Regions from separate parts of the Eubacterium sp. AF34-35BH genome, predicted to be linked through region 2. Evidence: a T-box and tRNA genes for the amino acid it is inferred to sense, from the RefSeq annotation. Region 2 holds a T-box; the other holds one or more tRNA genes.
What was found. The T-box of region 2 lies ahead of metG (methionine--tRNA ligase). A T-box ahead of a tRNA ligase gene usually reads a tRNA of that ligase, here a tRNA-Met.

Region 1: it encodes a tRNA-Met, which carries the amino acid that the T-box ahead of metG (methionine--tRNA ligase) is inferred to sense. The anticodon was not compared.

The regions. Positions count from the first base shown of each region.
Region 1 covers NZ_QUDZ01000003.1:4,744-14,916, forward strand. The annotation lists gene DWZ69_RS03695 (GNAT family N-acetyltransferase) at 1-824, opposite strand, end outside; gene DWZ69_RS03700 (phosphatidylglycerol lysyltransferase domain-containing protein) at 836-1,747, opposite strand; gene ispF (2-C-methyl-D-erythritol 2,4-cyclodiphosphate synthase) at 1,758-2,243, opposite strand; tRNA gene DWZ69_RS03710 (tRNA-Met) at 2,412-2,485, opposite strand; tRNA gene DWZ69_RS03715 (tRNA-Val) at 2,541-2,613, opposite strand; gene DWZ69_RS03720 (leucine-rich repeat domain-containing protein) at 2,878-3,768, opposite strand; gene DWZ69_RS03725 (Tex family protein) at 4,202-6,337, opposite strand; gene DWZ69_RS03730 (phosphatase PAP2 family protein) at 6,623-7,345, shown strand; gene DWZ69_RS03735 (glycosyltransferase family 2 protein) at 7,483-8,496, opposite strand; gene DWZ69_RS03740 (CPBP family intramembrane glutamic endopeptidase) at 8,498-9,379, opposite strand; gene DWZ69_RS03745 (HAD-IA family hydrolase) at 9,391-10,038, opposite strand.
Region 2 covers NZ_QUDZ01000001.1:64,528-74,700, forward strand. The annotation lists gene DWZ69_RS00360 (YdcP family protein) at 45-428, opposite strand; gene DWZ69_RS00365 (YdcP family protein) at 444-770, opposite strand; gene DWZ69_RS00375 (SrtB-anchored collagen-binding adhesin) at 1,006-4,056, opposite strand; T-box leader at 4,563-4,837, shown strand; gene metG (methionine--tRNA ligase) at 4,923-6,905, shown strand; gene DWZ69_RS00390 (TatD family hydrolase) at 6,980-7,756, shown strand; gene rsmA (16S rRNA (adenine(1518)-N(6)/adenine(1519)-N(6))-dimethyltransferase RsmA) at 7,836-8,711, shown strand; gene DWZ69_RS00400 (N-acetylmuramoyl-L-alanine amidase) at 9,032-9,730, shown strand; gene DWZ69_RS00405 (L-threonylcarbamoyladenylate synthase) at 9,827-10,173, shown strand, end outside.

The DNA of each region.
Region 1 (10,173 bases), on a different contig from region 2:
TTTTCCTTTAAAATCGGATCTGTAATCCTTATTGTTCTTTCTTTAAAATCCTTAAAAGATAACAACCTCAATGTTTTTCTAATATTAATAAGTCTTGCCATTGCGTATGGTTTTCTAACATCACTTTGCCAACTAAGAGTCTGCAAACTGCTGTCTAACACTTCTTCTAATATTTCACCATCTATAAATATTCTGTACCCAACAATTACTTTCTTTTGGATAAACAACTCTATTTCGCCATTTTCAACTTCAACTAACTCAAGCATTTGCTTAAAATAGTCTAAATCTTTTGATAAAGCAATGCGATGGTTACTATCCATTGCCTGCTGTGCAAAAATTGATAACTTTACTAAATCTGACTTTTCGGCTTTTCTTCTAATAACAGAATGGCTTGGCTTTCTTCTATGCTCTTTCTCTATCATTTCCCGCTTGTCCATAACAAATTCGAAACCGAATTTTCTATATATTTCTGCATTTTCAGGACTTGATGGAATTAAATATGTAAAAACATCCATATTTAAAAACATACTTGAAATAACGTCCTGAAATATTTCTTTTATATATCCTTTTTTTCTATATTTTTCCCATGTAGCAACTGCATAAATGTAAGTTACATTTGTTTTCAGGTTTCCTACAACTGCATCTTTTGGAATCAAATGAATAGCAGATACAATTTCGCCATCCTTTTCATTAACCACTACTTCATTTTCACGAATTCGTTTGTCAAAGTAGTAATCAACAAACTCTTTTGTATCTTCTTCAAAACAATGCTCATACAAATCTCTTATTTTTGTTTTTTCATTATTCTCAAGTAATCTTACCATAACCACTCTCTCTACTTCTGAATTATTGTGTATTTCTCTACCATATAAATAGGATTATATGATAATTTGGATTTTCTAAGGCCCTCAATTCCCATGTCATCTTCTCTGTTTTCTTTTCCTGCCAGTGGAAATGCTTCAATTAAAAACTGGCTACAAATATACTGATAAAGTCCTCTTATTTCCGGATTTGCCTTTTCTACCGGCAAATAAACCATATCTTCCTGTTCATAATAATTTCCTATGCAGAAAGACTCTAATTTGTCATCTACATACACACCGCCAATTTTGTAATCAAAAACTTCTTCATTATCCAAAATGTATTTGATTCCTTTTGCTTCACTGTCTATAAACTCATATTCTTCAGCATGACTTTTTGTTTCTTTCCATTTTTCCAAATATTCTAAAATTTCTTTTTCATTTTCTTTACCTAGAATCTTAAATGAGTATCGACCTTCATATTCTTTCTTAAAGGCATTTAGATGATTTTTCTTCTTGTGGTATTTTTTGCCACTGAAAGTTCTTAGTTTTTCAGCATCATATACATAATCGTAGTATGTTCTGTCAGGTATTACTATATATTCATCTTCCGGCAAATCTAAAGTTTCAAGAGCCTTCTTATCAACAAGGTACATTGTTAGTTTCTTCTTTAATACATTGTTGAAATAGTCCTGTGTTTCAAGGAAACATTCTTTCAAGTCTTCTTCCCTGCAACAAGGCACTGATGAATAGTATTGATTATCTTCACTCTTTGCCACCCACATTAATCCATGTTCATTTGTAAAATACCATGTAGGATAACAATTCTCCCAAAGGAACAAATCAAGTATATTACTGTCTGCCGTCTCCGGTCTTCTTAAATTGTAATATTCATTTATTTGGTTGTAGTCCTCTATTTTTATTTCGTGTAATTGATAATCTTTCATATTTTGCCTTCTATCTGTTATGTATATTCTCCTCTAACAATACAATAGCCTGTGATGAAATTCCAAGTCCTTCCCCTGTAAAACCTAACCCTTCTTCTGTTGTTGCTTTTATGCACACCTGATTCACATTAATATTTAATGCATCTGCCACGTTTTTTACCATTTGTTCCCTGAAAGGTGCAAGTTTTGGTTTCTGGCATATAATTGTTGCATCAATATTTCCTATTACATAATTATTTTCTTCTAATAATTTTCCTACATGCATCAATAATTTAATACTTGAAATATCCTTATATTGTGGATCAGTATCAGGGAAATGTTTTCCTATATCACCTAATGCTGCCGCACCAAGTAACCCGTCCATAATTGCATGAACAACAACATCCGCATCTGAATGTCCAAGAAGTCCGTACTCGTATGGAATCTCCACTCCGCCTAATATTAATTTTCTGTTTTCTACTAATTTATGGACATCATATCCCATCCCTATTCTCATAGTATTCTCCTATTAAATTATATTTTTCCGCAAAGATGTTTTTATTATACCACACTTTTTAATAAAATCATTATATTATGTACAAAAACGAAAAAAGTTATCTAATCCCTTAATTTTGGTAAAAAAAGAACCCTAAAACAAAAAATATATTTTAGGGCAATAAAAAAGTAGCGAGAGGGGGATTCGAACCCTCGACACCACGGGTATGAACCGTGTGCTCTAGCCAACTGAGCTATCTCGCCACAATGAATAACACGTAAGTGTTAATTATTAAATTGTCATTTGAAAACTTATAAATGGGACCTACAGGGCTCGAACCTGTGACCCCCTGCTTGTAAGGCAGATGCTCTCCCAGCTGAGCTAAGATCCCGTTGCTTTCAAACTGCTTTATTAATATATACTTTTGAGCGAAAATTGTCAAGCACTTTTTTTATTTTTTTTAACATTTTTTATTTTGGCCATTTTGCATATCTAAATTCCACTCTATTATTCCTTTGCTATAGAACCAAATCTCATAGACATATCTATAGCTTTTATGGCATAATAGAATCTCCAGAATAATTTTCCATTACATAAGAAAACATCGAAAATAAAGTTTTTTATAACCTTATCTTCGATGCCTTTTCTCTCCATTCTACAATTTTAATTTTGGACAACCTTTAAATGCATTCTTTTCAATTATTTTCACAGATTTTGGAATATTAATGATTGTTAAATTTTTACAACCATAAAATTGCTTGTCTATAATCTTTTCAGTTCCTTCAGCTAAGACAACCTTTTTTAATTTTTTGCAATTACGAAAACTAATATTATCTCTCTTCTGTGTTGTTTTAAACACTACAGTCTTGAGTTTTTTCATATTAGTAAACGCCTTCATGTCATCATAGCCACCATCGTAAGCATCACCTTTGATTATTAATTTCTCCAAATAGCAATTATCCTTAAACGCGTAACTTGCAATAACTTTTACTGTTTTGGGAACAGTAAATACTTTGTTTCCACTATATTTTCTTGGATAGCAAATTAACTCCGTCTTCTTACTGTTAAATAATGCTCCCTTGTACACTTTAAAAGATTTGTTGCCTTTTTCAACTTTTATTGATTTCAAACCTGACAATCCGGCAAAAGCATAATCACCTATATATTTGCATTTTTTAGGAATTTTAATGCTCTTTACTTTAGGACACTTTCTAAAAGCTCCTTTTTCTATTGTTGTTAAACCTTTTGAAAAAACTACTTCTTTCAGGTTCTTCAACGTATCAAAACTACCATCATAAATACTATCTACCTTATCTGATAAAACAATCTTTTTGATTTTCTTATTATTCTTAAAAGCACCGTTTATAATAGTTACTTTTTTAGGAACATATACTGTAGTATCTCTTCCCTTATATTCTGTCAGTATGTACTCCTGCCCACTCTTTTTAATAACAAAATCTGATGCTGCTTGAACTTTTGTATTACTACTTACACAAAACATAATTGCAGCAATTAAAAATAAATACTTTAATGTTCTTTTTTTCATAAACACTTCCTCCGCATATAATATTTTATTGGGGATTCGGGAAATTCTTTTCATACTTATTTTAGAAATTTAGAATTTTCTTGAAAATATAATTTAAGTCTTCCAACCCCTTCAACATGGAATATTGTACCATTTTTCATCCTTTATGTAAATTTTATCTTTTTAAACTCTATGTATTATTTCTATTTCACTTTTTGTAATCTGCAACATTCAGATAAAGTTACAATAGTTCCACTTAAAGAAAAAGTATCCCGTTCTCTTGCCATCGCCTGGGATAAGGATAAATTACTTACAGAGGATGAACAGAACTTTCTTGAATATACAAAAAAATGGTTTGACTCCTTATAGGAAGCAAACCATTTTTCTACTATAATCTTACATCAAACTGTAATCTTACATTAAGCAGCATCTTACATCAAACTGCAATCTTATATTATAATTTCATAGTAAGCTGAATACGCTTTCTTTGCTTATCAACACTTAATACTTTCACATTTATAACATCTCCAACAGATACCACATCTAATGGATGTTTTATAAACTTATCACTCATTTCTGAAATATGAACAAGACCGTCCTGATGAACACCAATATCAACAAAAACCCCAAAATCAATTACATTTCTTACAGTTCCTTTAAGTTCCATGCCTTCTTTTAAATCATCAAAATCTAAAACATCACTTTTAAGGATTGGCTTAGGCATTTCTTCTCTTGGATCTCTACCCGGCTTTTCCATTTCAGCAATCATGTCTTTTAAGGTTATTTCGTCCGTATCAATTTCTTCTGCCACAGCTTTAATGTCTTTTACATCTTTTGCAATTTTAACATTTCCTGATAGCAAATTCTCTGTTGTGTAACCAAATTTCTTTAAAAGCTTTTTAGCTGCTGTATAACTTTCAGGATGAACACTTGTATAATCCAAAGGTTCTTTTCCATTTCTGATTCTAAGGAAACCTGCACACTGTTCAAAAGCCTTTGGACCTAATTTAGCAACTTTTAATAGCTGCTTTCTTGTTGTAAACTGACCGTTTTCCTCTCTATATGCAACAATGTTTTTTGCAAGAGTTTTACTTATTCCTGAAACATATTCAAGAAGAGATGCTGAAGCTGTATTTAAATCAACGCCTACATTATTAACACAATCTTCCACAACATTTCCAAGTACATTTTCCAGTTTCTTTTGATTCATGTCATGCTGATATTGTCCTACGCCAATTGCCTTTGGTTCAATTTTTACAAGTTCTGCTAATGGATCCTGTAATCTTCTTGCCATTGAAGTTGCACTTCTTTGTCCCACATCAAAATTAGGAAATTCTTCTGTTGCCAGTTTGCTTGCAGAATAAACAGAAGCACCTGCTTCATTTACTATTACATACTCTAATTTTGTAGGGCATCTCTTAATTATTTCACATACAACTGCTTCTGATTCTCTTGAAGCTGTACCATTTCCCAATGATATAAGGCTAACATTGTATTTCTTAACAATATCTAAAACAATCTTAATTGACTCTTCAACCTTATTTTGTGGTGCTGTTGGAAAAATTACTTTGGTGTATAATACTTTGCCTGTCTCATCTACAATTGCCAGCTTACAGCCTGTTCTAAAAGCAGGATCCCAGCCTAATACTGTTTTTCCTGCAATTGGTGGTTGCATAAGAAGCTGTTTTAAGTTCTGGCCGAATACTGAAATTGCTCCGTCCTCTGCCTTTTCTGTTAAATAGTTTCTTATTTCTCTTTCAATGGCTGGCTTTATTAATCTTGTAAAACCATCTTCAATTGCTTCTTTTAAAACGTCTGAAAAAGGATTTTGGCCTACAATTATGGATTTTTCCAAAACTCTGATAATATTTTCATCAGGCATTTCTATTTTTACATTAAGTACCTTTTCTTTTTCACCACGATTAATTGCTAATATTCTATGACCTGGAATTTTATCAATAGCTTCACTATAGGCATAGTAATTTTCATAAGGTGTCTGTTCCTCTTCATTCTTTGCCTTAGATGTTATATTTCCATGCTTAATTACCGTATGTCTTATGGCATTTCTATATTCTGCGTTATCTGACACAGCTTCTGCAATAATGTCTTTTGCACCATTTATGGCATCTACTACTGTTTCCACACCTAATTCTTCATTAATATAATTCTTCGCTTCTTCCTCCGGTGTCTTCTCACTCTTTTGAAGAAGAAAAATATTTGCAAGTGGTTCTAAACCTTTTGCCTTAGCTTCTGTTGCTCTTGTTTTTCGTTTTGGTCTGTATGGTCTGTAAATATCGTCCACTGCAACAATAGTCTTAGCCTCTTTTATCTGCTTCATTAATTCATCAGTCATTTTGCCCTGTTCTTCAATAGAAGCAATAACTGTCTCTTTTTTCTCTTCTAAATTACGTAAATATTTTAGTCTTTCGTCTAAGTCTCTTAACTGTTCGTCATTTAACTCTCCCGTTACAGGTTTTCTGTATCTGGCAATAAAAGGAATTGTATTTCCCTCATCTATTAACTTTACTGCTGCTTCTACCTGCCAAACTTTTACCTGTAATTCTTCTGCAATAATTTCATTAATGTTCATTTTTCCTACCTTCTTCAATTACTCTCTAATATTCTTATATAAATAACTCTAATATTTTTATATTTAATAAGTCTTTATTTTTATCCTCAATAACTCTTTATTTTTTTTTTTCACAATGTTATACTTTTTAAGACCATAACTATTCTATCAAATTTTTATAAATTTGTGTGCATTTTGTAATAGTTTTTTAATATAATGTGTCTATTATACTATTGGTGTCTACGAAATTTATTTCTCGTAAAATCATTAGTTCAAAATAAATAAACAATTAGATGAAGGTGACTTATGAGCAAAATAACCAATGAGCTTCGTAAGTACAAACACGCATGGCCCTTACTATATGTTTTCATATATATGCCATGGTTCATTCTTTTAGAAAAATATATACCGGCAGATTTTCCGGGACTTCATATTATGCATTGTCCTTTGGATGATATTATTCCATTTTGCGAATGGTTTGTAATACCATATTTATTATGGTTTTTATATATACCTGCTATATTTGTTTTTCTTTTTTATCATTCAAAAAATGAATTTTATCGTATTTGTGCCTATGAGTTTACAGGAATGACTATTGCTTTACTGGTATGTACATTCTATCCTAACGGTTTAGAACTTCGACTTTCTAATATCGGTAGGGAAAACATACTTATTGACTTAGTCCATTTCCTATACAATAACGATACACCAACAAATGTTTTTCCTAGTCTTCACGTATACGTGACTATTAGCGCACACATTTGTTTAGTAAAAAGTCCACACATGCAGGGCTTAAATTCAAGAAAACATATTAAAGTAATATCGCTTATATTAGCTATTTTGATATGTATGTCAACATTGTTTTTAAAACAACATTCTGTTTTAGATGTTTTAGCAGGAACCGCCTTAGCTTTTATAATGTACTTTATAGTATTTAAATGGTGGTTTAGAAATACAGAATTTCCTGCTCCAAAAATTAAAGATCCTAAACAACATCAGGTTCTTTATTTCTTAAACAAAAGAAAATAATTACAATTCTTAGATTATAATACTTATAATTGTTTTATTTTTATAAAAAAATAATTTAGTTTCTAATATAAAAAGCTAAATCTCATTAATGTTTGGTTTACATTCCTTTTCATTAATGAGACTTAGCTTTTTTCATTTTAGTTAAATCCAAATATTTTTTGAGCTAATGCATAGCCTATTACAGAACATTTTCTTCCAACTTTACCAGGTAGATTCATTGTTCTACCAAGAAGTGACTTTCTAACCTTTTGATATAACACAGGATTACTTTCTAAAACGTCCTGCCATAATTTTTCTTTATCTTTTAATCTTTGTTCTGAACCTTCCAATATAGAAAGAATTGATGAGACACACATCATCATATCAAAGTAATGAACCATGGCATCATCTGTGTGTTTATTTTCTATAACAGTATTGTTGTATACATCTAACATTATACGTGTGACTCTATACTGTTGATCCAATCTCTTAATCATAATTGATTCATTTACAGACTGGTCATCTCTTCCTATAAAGTATTTGTATAAACATACATCTAAGTAATAAATGTTCTTTACATATGGTAATGGCTGGAACACATAAATATTATCCACATAAAATGTGTGTTTTGGAAGCTGCATCTTGCATTCTCTTAATACTTTTGTTCTATATATAACAGAGTGCATTAATAAATACTGTGATGTGCCAAAGTGTAACTCATCCCAACCAAACATTCTTCCTACAGGCATTGCACTTTTGTATTTCATAATTTTCTTATGCTTTGCTCCCTGCTTATCATACATAAAGTTAGAAATCAGCATGTCAAGTCCTGCATCTTTTGAAACCATATCCTCTAATAAATCAAGGACTTTCTGTAAAGCATTTTTTCCAAGACAGTCATCACTATCAAGAACTTTAAAGTAAAGACCTGTAGCATTTTTGATACCTGTATTTACAGCTTCACCATGACCACCATTCTCCTGATGAACAACTTTTACAATATCAGGAAATTTCTTCTGATATTTGTTCGCAATCTCTAATGTATTATCAGATGAACCATCATCAACCACTACAACTTCCACTCTGTCACCGCCGCTAATTGCACTTCTTATACTCTTGTCCATATATTCACTTGAATTGTAGCATGGAATAGCTACTGTTAATAATTTCATTTTATACCTCCTTAGGTTTGACTAATTTGTTTATTATAACACCAATAACCAATGATGCCAAAGCAAAAACAATCATCACTGTAAATAAGCCATAAATAAGTTCGCTATTAGATATTGTTTCTGTTGTTTCACTTCCTGTGGCCGCTGCCTCAGACATTGCCGAAACTAACACTGATGTAATATTTGCTCCCATATGAAATAATATTGGAGCAACAATTGACTTATATTTTTCATATAACCAAACAGCAAGCAAGCCTATAATAATAGTATATGGTGCCTGTATCCAGTTTCCATGAAATACCCCAAATAATACTGCCGATAAAATTGCAGCTATTGTAACATTAGATAAGACTTTTAATCTTTTATAAATCAGCCCTCTAAAAATCATTTCCTCTACAATAGGTGCAATGAAGCCTGCTGTAACAAGCTGAGATATAAATGAGCTTGAATTAATGGCAGTCTGTGTACTTGAATAACTGTCAATCATAAACTGTGGCATAAACATTTGTAATATTGACACAAGCATACTTGCCCACCACATACAAAAAGCTCCAAACGGCAGTATCAATAAATATTTCCATTTTTTTACTGATTCATATCTTTTAAAATCACCTGTTCTCTTATCTGCGTCTATATCAAGTTTCATCATCAGTCCCATAATCGGAATTGTTCCAAGTGCAGAAATACCTGTAAGTAACATAGCATAGCTATTTGTAATTTCTGTTAAATATTGTTGAAGTTTTGATAATGACATGCCATGGAAAATACCATACGCTGTAATTCCACCCTGAATAATAACTATTACCGCTATTTGTATACATAAATAAATTAACATTGGAGTCACTATACCCCAAAGTTTTCTTCCTAAAGTTCTTTCTTTCAAAGCATACTCCTTTAAACTAAATCCAACAATTCAATAGGCGTATTTGCTATTGCCTTTGCGCCTTTTTCTTTCATTTCTTCTACAACTCCATATCCATATGAAACACCTATTGAATCTATTCCAACTGAATTTGCACCTTCAATGTCAAAAATAGTATCTCCAATCATAACCGTTTCATGTTTATCTACAGAATTAATTTCATTAAGTAAAGCTAGCAAAACATCGTTCTTATTATGTATAGGACCATTTAAATCTGCTCCCATTACATAATCAAAATATTGCTCAATATGTAAATATTTAATAACTTCCTTCGCCATGCCTAACGGTTTTGATGTTGCCAAAGCAATGATTTTACCTTTTTCTTTCAAAGATATAAGTAACTGCTCCACCTTTTCATACAGGCTTGTTTCATATATTCCTATAGGTGTATATCTTTCTCTATAAAATTCAACACCCTGCTTTGCCTGTTCTTCTGAACAACCATAAGTTTTTATTAATTCATCTTTAAGAGGCGGTCCCACAAAATGTTTTAATTTTTCCAAATCCTCTTCTATAATATTTAGTTTCTTCAAAGCATACTGAACACACTTTGTTATTCCAACACCGGAATCGCTAATGGTTCCATCTAAATCAAAAATTATAACCTTGTACTCTTTCATAGATTTCCTCTTTCACGCAATTTTCAAACTATTATAACACAAACCCACTTGTTTTACATCCGTTTTTGCTTTATAATTTAATAGTGTTTTGGTTTCGGAAAATGAAAACGATTTTGATTGTATTCATTATATTTA
Region 2 (10,173 bases):
TATCGGTTCTATATATAAGTTACAAGAAAAATATGGGCTCACATTTATTTTTTCATCTGTCCTTGCGGTACATGGTTCTGTGGATTGCCTGCGTTCTGATTGCCTTTATTCTTCAACACAATATCCTCTGCCTTTACATACCAGTCCACATCTGCACCCGTATAGGTTTTTCGTGATACCGTATCGGCTACTGGATTGACAAGCTCCACAACTGCATTGTACGGAAATTCCCTTACTGGTACTTCTGGCGGTACAGACACGGGGATAATTCCACCATGCAGACTGCACTTCAAATCATAGATACGCTTTTTAAGCTGGGTACTCGGTGTCCCGTCCTCATTCTGCAAGAATACATCACGCACTGCTGTAAATTTTAATTCTCCAAATGTTTTCTCTTTGTCAATAACAAAACCGTTTGATAATCTCATAATATTTTCACTCCTTTACTTTTCTTCAACTGCTACAATATCATCAGCAAGTAACACATAATCGGTATGTCCCATATCCCCAATTGCGTAACCTCTGCCGTATAATTTCGGATTGACAAGTTTTACTTTCTGTTCATACTTGAAATGCTTTTCGCCAGCCTGCACGGGAATTTCCACGACAACATTTTCGCCTTTCTGCACATCAGAATAAAGGTTGTAGCTTCGTCTGGCTAAGACCCTGCGGTTATTTTTATCTCTTTCAAAGATAGGCTCGCTTTCGCCTGCAAATTCAAGTGTTCCAAAAGACTGTGCCATATCTGGCACGACATATTTCATTTCCATATTGTTTTACCTCGTTTCTTTCTATATTTGATAAGTTTTTGATAGTGATTTCTTATTCTGGCGGTTAGGGAAGTACCAGCAAGTCCCCAGATAGTAAAGGGTAAAATAAATGCTTACGCACCCTTGACTATCCGTGTTCTTGCAGGTAAGTAGCAGACAAGCCAGAATAAGCGGAAGTCTGCCGACACGGTATCGGCGGAGAACGTGATTTTTCTTTTCTCATATCGTTACCGCCTTATGATTTCTTCATTTTACGGCGTTTGCAGAAGAAGATACCTGCCAGTCCAGCACCAGAAGTTAGTAATAATGCAAGCAGTCCGTAAAGGTTCGTGTTATCGCCCGTTTTTGGACTGTCTGTTTTATGCGGTGTATCTGGTGTCTGTGGTGTTTTGGGTTTCTCTGGTTCTTCTGGGACTTCGGGTTTTTCCTTAAAGGTAATCGTCTGTCCCTCGTTGTCAATGTCTTTATGCTCGGTAACTTTCTTCGGCTCGTCTGGATTGCTTAAATCGTACAATTCTTCAAAAGTTACAAGCTGTTTGCCGTCAAGAGAAGTAGCGTCAAAGGTAAAGGCAACTTCCGCTTTCATAGTTTCGCTGTCTGCGGTAAAGGTGTAATCACTTTCCACACGTTTTCCATTGATAAGAAGCTCTGCATTTTCTTCTTTCAACATCTGCCAGCCTACAAGTTTGTACTGTGTGCCGACTTCTAAGCCCTCTAAGGTTATGGTATCAATGATTGTTACCTCTTTTCCAGCTTCAAGCTCTTTGTTGCCGTCCTTATCGGTAGCAGTCGTATGAATTTTGATGATACGCTCTGTGATAAGTACCGTCTGTCCGTCGTCCTCAATGTCTTTATGTTCCGCAACTTTTACGGGTTCTTCTGGATTGCTCAAATCGTATAATTCCTCGAATGTTACCAGATTTTTACCGCCAAGCTCGGACGCATTGAATGTATAAGTAATTTCCACTTTCATAGCTTCATCATCAGCGATAAAGGTATAGTCATTTTCTACACGCTTTCCATTGATAAGAAGCTCGGTGTTTTCTTCCTTTAACATCTGCCAGCCTTTGAGCTGATATTTTGTGCCTTTTGTAAGTCCGTCTAATTTGACGGTATCAACGATTGTTACCTCTTTTCCTGCAAGGATTGTCTTTTCGCCGTCCTTACTGGTCGCTGTGGTATGGATAGAGATTTCTTTTTCGTATTCATCAGTCAAAGTACCTAAATCAATCACAAGGTTATTTCTTGATACCACGATTTCAAAAGGTGGGATAAGCTCAAAGCCTTTGTTACTATCGCAACGCATTTCTTCAATGATGTAGGTATCATAAGGCAACGCCCCTTTGCTGTCGTCTGGTTTAGAAGTTCCAAACCATACACCGTCCTCGCTGGTCTTTCCTGCGTTGGTATTATGCTTATGAGAAGCCCAGTCAGAAGAAGTGGAGAATTGCCCGTTATCATCAGTTACCACAACATGACTTTCGCCCGTTGTCTTGCTTGTGATCCTAAAGGGAACATCAGCAAGACGCTTGTGTGTGCCTGCTCCGATTTTTACGCCCTCAATATCTCCACGCTTAATCTGATTGTAGATAGAATGGGCTTCGTCGGTTAAATCAACGATTTTTCCATTCTCTGTGATTGCAAAATCAATCGGTTTTGCACCGTCTGTCAAATATCCGTTTGGAGCTTCACTCTCAACGATACGGAATTTTCCATAAGGTAAAAGGTCAGCAGACGTAGAAGCGACACCCTCAATGTCTGTATGGATTGTCTTTACCACTTCATTTTTCTTGTATAGCTTGCCCTCAACCAGTACCGCATTATCATTTAAGGAAATGATGTCAAAGGCAGTATCTTTCAAAGTGGCACTTCCTTGTGGTTTTGTATCGCCCGTTTCTAAATCTCGTTTCTGAATTTTCACACCGCCACGGATAACCTTGTCTGATACAGAAAACTGGTTACTTCCAGTCAATACGGCAAGGTCGCCGTCCTCGGTAATCTGTGTTACATATAAGCCCTTAATCTGTTCGGACTTATCGCCAGCCTGCATATATGCACCGTCCAGCAAGTAACCGTTTGGAGCTTTTGTTTCTTCTACGGTTAGTGTTCCAAGTGGAAGAACGGCTTTGCCGTCCTGCATATAGAAACTGTCGCCAGATACCTTGTATGCGTCCGCTAATTTTGTAACATAGTGGATTGTACCGTCGCTGTCTGTTTCGGCGATTGTCTTTGTAACCCATGTTCTTGTAGCTTCGGCAGGGAGATTGTCTTTATTGTAGAAGCCAGTATAATACTTCCATGTAAATTCCGCACCTGCTAAAGAAGCGTTCCCCTGCGGATTGTCTTTCTGTGTTTCCATATCAATCTTGAAGAGTTCAATCAAAGTGTCTGTTACCTTTGGTGTATCTGATACGTTCAAGGTCGCTGTCTTTCCAGCTTCAACCTTTAAGGAATATATATTTGTATCAACCTTATATCCTGCTGGTGCGGATAATTCCTTGATATAGACTGTGTCAGCCGTTACCTCTACGACATCTGTATTTCCGTTTTCATCAGTCGTAAGGGTGGCAAGCTGTTTCGTGCAGTCCTTATCAGCAAAGACACCGTATGTCGCACCAGCGATAGAGTAATTCCCGTTACCGTCTGTAATGCTGGTATTACTGGAAGTCTTTTGAAGTTTCGCATTTCCAACATTGAGTTTCGCCCAGAATTGTCCCAATTCCTGCCCCTCGCCAGAGTAGATATAACCGCCACATTCATAGCGTCCTTTATTCTCTTTGACAAAGGCTTTTGCACCAGCGAAAACTTCGTCCTGCGTTGCCTTTGGAATTTCATCATAAGAAGCTCGCACGTTATCGCATTGCCAGCCAAGATGTACGCTTAATCTCTGCCAGACAACAAGCTGTCTTAAAAGGTAGGCGTGGTTTTTGCTTATTCCGTTGTGGCTGTCTGTGTACTGTTTTACATATTCGATAGATAAGGCAACGTCGCTTATCTGGTCGGCACTCATACGGGTGCTTGCGTCAGCTCTGGTCTTGTAGCCATTCTTAAAGTCTGTGTTAATGTCGATACAGTAAGCGTCCTCGCCCTCAACGGTCAAATGTCCCTCATTAAAGGTAGAACCAATCGAACCGTCATTCATTACTTTTTCAACGATACCGACACGCTCTTTTGACTCCGTCCAGTATTGCTTACTTTCTGCATGAACGGGTGTAGTCGGCAAAGCAGTAACGACAGTTGCAAGAGCTAAGAAGCCCGTACACAATCGTTTTAACATCTTTTTCATAAATCTAATGCTCCTTTCATTTTTGGTAATAAAATAACCGTCCATAATGAACGGCTGAAAATAGAAAAGGAACGTCATTTTAGGCGTTCCATAGTCTATGAGTTATTCAATTTTTCTTGTTTCAATACTGATGTGCTGTACCATATCTTTGCATATCTAGGAAAACTTGCGTATCAAGGCTCATTCAATGGTAGTAAATAAGTAGTAAATTGATGTGTTTGTTTCCTTGAAAATGCTGATAGATACTGTGTTTTAGCGGATAATCAGATTTTTATTGTGTTTTTCAATTAAAAAACGGCAATGTGTATATCAAAAAAGCAGGTGTATCTGTTAGCGAGGAAGGTGAATATATTTCTGATTTGGATAAATAGGTTCGTTTAATACAAACATGAAGATATAATAAAATTTATACAGGAAAGATTGGTATAAATTCAGCTAAAATTCCACGATTTTACTAAATACATAATTGACAAACTACCTATAAAATAATAGAATTAGTGGGTATGACAAACGCGTTGAAAGGAAGAGTAGACTCTAACAAAGCTAACAGAGAGTTCTGGTTGGTGAAAAGGAACAGTGGAGTGAAAGTTGAAGATGGCCCTGGAGCGGTGAAGGTGAGTATAGTATATGAGCCGTCAACGGTTACACCCGTTATAGTGTTAATGAGGTCTGAAAGTTTAACATATTTCATTGAAGATATTTTGATGATTGATTATGAATAGATAATGAAATTTCAGATAAAGTAAAGTGGTACCACGAAGTCAACCCTCTCGTCTTTACAAGAAGACGGGAGGGATTTTTTTCATATAAAAGGAAATTCTATTAGATAAATTTCACAGTTAGACTGTAGAGAGTGTAGAAATGAAATGGGATTTCAGAAAAATAGTAGAAGGAGAAGTAAAATGAGCAAAACATATTATTTAACAACAGCAATTGCTTACACATCAGGTAAGCCACATATTGGAAATACTTATGAAGCAATTTTGGCAGACAGTATTGTACGTTTTAAAAGACAGCAGGGATATGACGTAAGATTCCAGACAGGAACAGATGAACATGGACAGAAAATCGAAATAAAGGCAGCAGAAGCAGGAGTAACACCAAAGGAATTTGTTGACAAAACAGCAGGTGTTATTAAAGAAATCTGGGATCAGATGAACACATCATACGACAGATTTATTAGAACAACTGATCCTGACCATGAAAAACAGGTTCAGAAGATTTTTAAGAAATTATATGACCAGGGTGATATTTACAAGGGTTACTATGAAGGTATGTACTGTACACCTTGTGAATCATTTTTTACAGAATCACAGTTAGTTGATGGAAAATGTCCTGATTGTGGTAGAGAAGTAACTCCGGCAAAGGAAGAGGCTTACTTCTTTAGAATGAGCAAATATGCAGACAGATTAATTGAACACATTAACACACATCCTGAATTTATACAGCCTGAATCAAGAAAGAATGAAATGATGAACAACTTCCTTCTTCCGGGACTTCAGGATTTATGCGTTTCAAGAACATCATTCAAATGGGGAATTCCTGTAGACTTTGATCCTGACCACGTAGTTTATGTATGGATTGACGCATTATCAAACTATATTACAGGATTAGGATTTGACCTTGATGGAAACAGTGATCCAATGTTTGAAAAATATTGGCCTGCAGACCTTCATTTAATTGGAAAAGATATTTTAAGATTCCATACAATTTATTGGCCAATTATGCTTATGGCACTTGATCTTCCACTTCCAAAGCAGGTATTTGGACATCCTTGGTTATTACAGGGTGATGGTAAGATGAGTAAGTCAAAGGGTAATGTGATTTATGCTGATGATTTAGCAAGTATTTTTGGCGTAGATGCAGTTAGATACTTTGTACTTCATGAAATGCCATTTGAAAATGATGGAACTATTACATGGGATTTAATGGTTGAGAGAATGAACTCAGACCTTGCAAATACATTAGGAAACCTTGTAAACAGAACAATTTCAATGTCAAATAAATATTTTGGTGGCGTTGTTGAAAACAAGGGTGTAGAAGGTGACGTTGATGTAGACTTTAAGAAAGTTGTATTAGAAGCGCCTGTTAAAGCAGCAGAAAAAATGGATAAATTACGTGTTGCAGATGCAATTACAGAAATTTTTGCATTATTTAAGAGAAGCAACAAATATATTGATGAAACAATGCCTTGGGCTTTGGCAAAGGACGAAGCACAGCAGGACAGACTTGCAACAGTTCTTTACAATTTAATTGAAGCAATTAATATTGGTGCAAGCTTACTTGAGCCATTTATGCCTGAAACATCAGCAAAGATTTTGGCACAGATTAACGGTGCACCAAGAGCTTTTGATGATATGACTGAATTTGGTAAATACCAGTCAGGAAACAAGGTTGTAGAAAAGCCTGAAATTCTTTTTGCCAGAATGGACCAGAAGGAAGTAATGGAAAAAGTTAAGGAAATCGAGGAAGCACAGAAGGCAGAAGTTCAGGGAGAAAAATATCCTGAAGTTGAAAAGAAGCCTGAAATTACAATTGATGACTTTGACAAAATCCAGATTCAGGTTGGTGAAGTTATTAAGTGCGAGCCTGTTAAGAAGGCAAAGAAACTTTTAGTTTCACAGATTAAGATTGGCGCAGAAACAAGACAGATTGTTTCCGGTATTGCAAAATACTATAAGCCTGAAGAAATGGTTGGAAAGAAAGTGGCTGTTATTACTAACTTAAAACCATGTAAACTTTGTGGTGTTGAATCACAGGGTATGATTCTTGCAGCAGGAGATGATGAAGGAAATCTTTCTGTTGTAACAGTTGATAAGGATATTGTAGCAGGAAGTGAAATCTGCTAAAGTTATATGTAGGTTCGGGGCTTTGTCCCTGAACCCATTAAAGCAATAGTGCTTTAGCATCAGGAGGAAATAAAATGATTTTTGATACACATGCTCACTATGATGACGAGGCTTTTGATGACGACAGAGAGCAACTTTTAGAGAGAATGAGAAACAGAGGAGTTGAGTATATTGTTAATGTTGGAGCTTCAATGGCATCATGTAAAAGCACAATAGGTTTAATTAGAAGATTTCCATATGTATACGGAGCGTTGGGAGTACATCCTGACGAAGTGGCTGAGCTAACTGACGATGATTATAATTGGTTAGCTAAGAGCGTGTATAAACCGAAGATTGTAGCTGTTGGTGAAATTGGATTGGATTATCATTGGAATGACAATAGGGAGCAGCAGATTGCAGCTTTTGAAAGACAGATGGACATTGCAAGAAAAGCAGAACTTCCAATTATTATTCACAGTAGAGATGCTGCAAAAGATACATATGATGTAATGAAGTCAAATAAGGCAGATGAAATTGGCGGAGTTATTCATTGTTTCTCATATACTAAAGAAATGGCAAAGCAGTTTTTAGATATGGGATTTTATCTTGGAATTGGCGGCGTTGTTACTTTTAATAATGCAAAAAAACTTCAGGAAGTTGTGGAGTATATGCCTATGGACAGAATGGTTATAGAAACAGATTGTCCATATCTTGCACCTGTTCCAAACAGAGGTAAGAGAAATGATTCCTTTAATCTCCCTTATGTTGTAAGTAAAATTGCTGAAATTAAAGGTATAAGTTCCGACGAGGTAATTGATATAACAAGCGAAAATGCAAAGAAGTTATACGGAATTGTACAAAATCAAATATAAATTTGATTAGTGAATTAAAGCAAATTAAAGTTTTAAATTAATTTTATATTAATTATAGAAGTAATTAGTGAGGTATTATATGGCATATTTAGGTTCGCCTAGTGCAACTAAAGAAATTATTAATAAATACAGTTTTGCTTTTCAAAAAAAATTTGGACAAAACTTTTTAATTGATTCTAATATATTAGAGAGCATTGTAAGTGCGGCTGATATTACAAAGGATGATTTCGTCCTTGAAATTGGACCTGGAATAGGAACAATGACACAGTATTTATGTGAGGCAGCGCGTCAGGTAGTGGCTGTTGAAATTGATAAAATGCTTATTCCAATTTTAAAAGATACATTGTCTGAATATGATAATGTAGAAGTGATTAATCAGGATGTTTTAAAACTGGATATTAAAGCTCTTGCACAGGAAAAGAACAATGGAAAGCCAATTAAGGTTGTAGCTAATTTGCCATATTATATTACAACACCAATTATTATGGGCTTGTTTGAAAGCAAGGTTCCTATTGAAAGTATTACCATTATGGTACAAAAGGAAGTTGCCGACAGAATGCAGACAGGTCCCGGTTCAAAAGATTATGGTGCTTTATCTCTTGCGGTTCAGTATTACGCAGATGCTAAGGTGCAGTTAAATGTATCAGCGTCATGTTTTATGCCAAGACCTAATGTGGATTCTGCAGTAATCAAATTAACTGCTCATGAAAAGCCAGTGGTTGATGTTGACGAAACATTAATGTTTAAAGTAATTAGAGCAAGCTTCAATCAGAGAAGAAAAACGTTAGTAAATGGTTTGAAAAATTCTTCCGAATTGGACTACACAAAGGAAGAAATAGTTCAGGCAATTAAAGCAATTGGCAAAGAAGAAAACATCCGCGGAGAAAAGTTGACTTTAGAAGAATTTGCTGCATTAAGTAATAGCTTGAAGGTGGTAAGAAAGATGAATCAATGATGCATTGAAAACTACTTCACGTCCAGATGTTAGTAATGATTTGTTTAATGAGGTTGAGACGGAACTGTTAGAGGATGGTTTTAAACCAATTGATGTGCCGGAAAACGATTTAAAATTATTAAATTCGTTAATAAATTAATCGATAATATAAAAAAAATTTTAACGGAGTTGTATTGTGATATCAGTATAGCTTCTTTTTTTATACAATAAGTGTAACACGAATTTTTGATGTTTCAAAAACATATAATTTACAAAAATAGGAACTGCTCTATTGGTAAAACATGATATCAGTAAAAAGTTATAAAAAAATGGAAATTTTCATGGCGATTATTCTGCTTGTTTCCGTAACTGCAATTGCCTGTAACATGGAAAAAGTAGTGAAAGAGCCGACAAAAGAAAAAGGCGAAGTAGTAACCACAAAAAAATTTAATGGAAAAACTGTTGTAATTGATCCGGGGCATGGTGGAGATGATCCGGGAAAAATTGGTGTAAATAAAGAGAAAGAAAAAGATGTGAATTTGGCTATTAGTAAGAAACTTTTTCAGGTACTAAATGAACAGGGGTATAAGGTTGTACTAACCAGAAGCGAAGATGTTGTTTTGGGGGATGGAGATAAGTTTTCTAAAATAAGCGATTTAAATAAACGCTGTGAAATAATAAACAACGCCTATGAAGAAAATAATAAATGTATTATGGTTAGTATTCACCAAAACAGCTTTACGCAGACTTCAGTTCATGGAGCACAAAGTTTTTATTTTCAAAGGTCAGAGCAAAGCAAGCTGCTAGGTGAAACTTTGCAGAAAATCCTAAATGAAAAGGTAAATGATAAAGAAAAAAAGGCAAAGCCAAATGACAGTTACTATATTTTAATAAATTCAAAATGTCCGGGAATAATTGTAGAGTGTGGTTTTTTAAGCAATAGCGATGAGGCAACAAAATTGACAAATGAAACATATCAAAAAGAGCTGGCAGAAATCTTGAGTGAAGGTATTTCTACATACTTTAATATGCAGCGATAAATGGCGATTCCTGGTGAAAAGATAAAGGCGTCTAACGTTGTATTTTAGATGTAATTATGATAAAATAAAACGGATATAGGTCAGGTGAGGCGAGAAATGAACACGAAGATAATTAACATTGATAAAGACAATATAGATGGGGAAGCATTAAAGGAAGCAGGGCAGATTATTCGAGATGGAGGCCTTGTTGCATTTCCAACAGAAACGGTTTATGGATTGGGTGCAAATGCACTTGACGCCCAGGCAGCTATGAAGGTTTATGCTGCGAAAGGACGCCCATCAGACAACCCATTAATTGCACATATTTGTGACATAGAAATGCTGAAACCATTGGTAAAGAAAATACCACCGGTGGCAGAAAAATTAATGGATGCTTTTTGGCCGGGACCACTTACTTTAATTTTTGAGAAAAGCGATATTGTTCCAAAAGGAACAACAGGTGG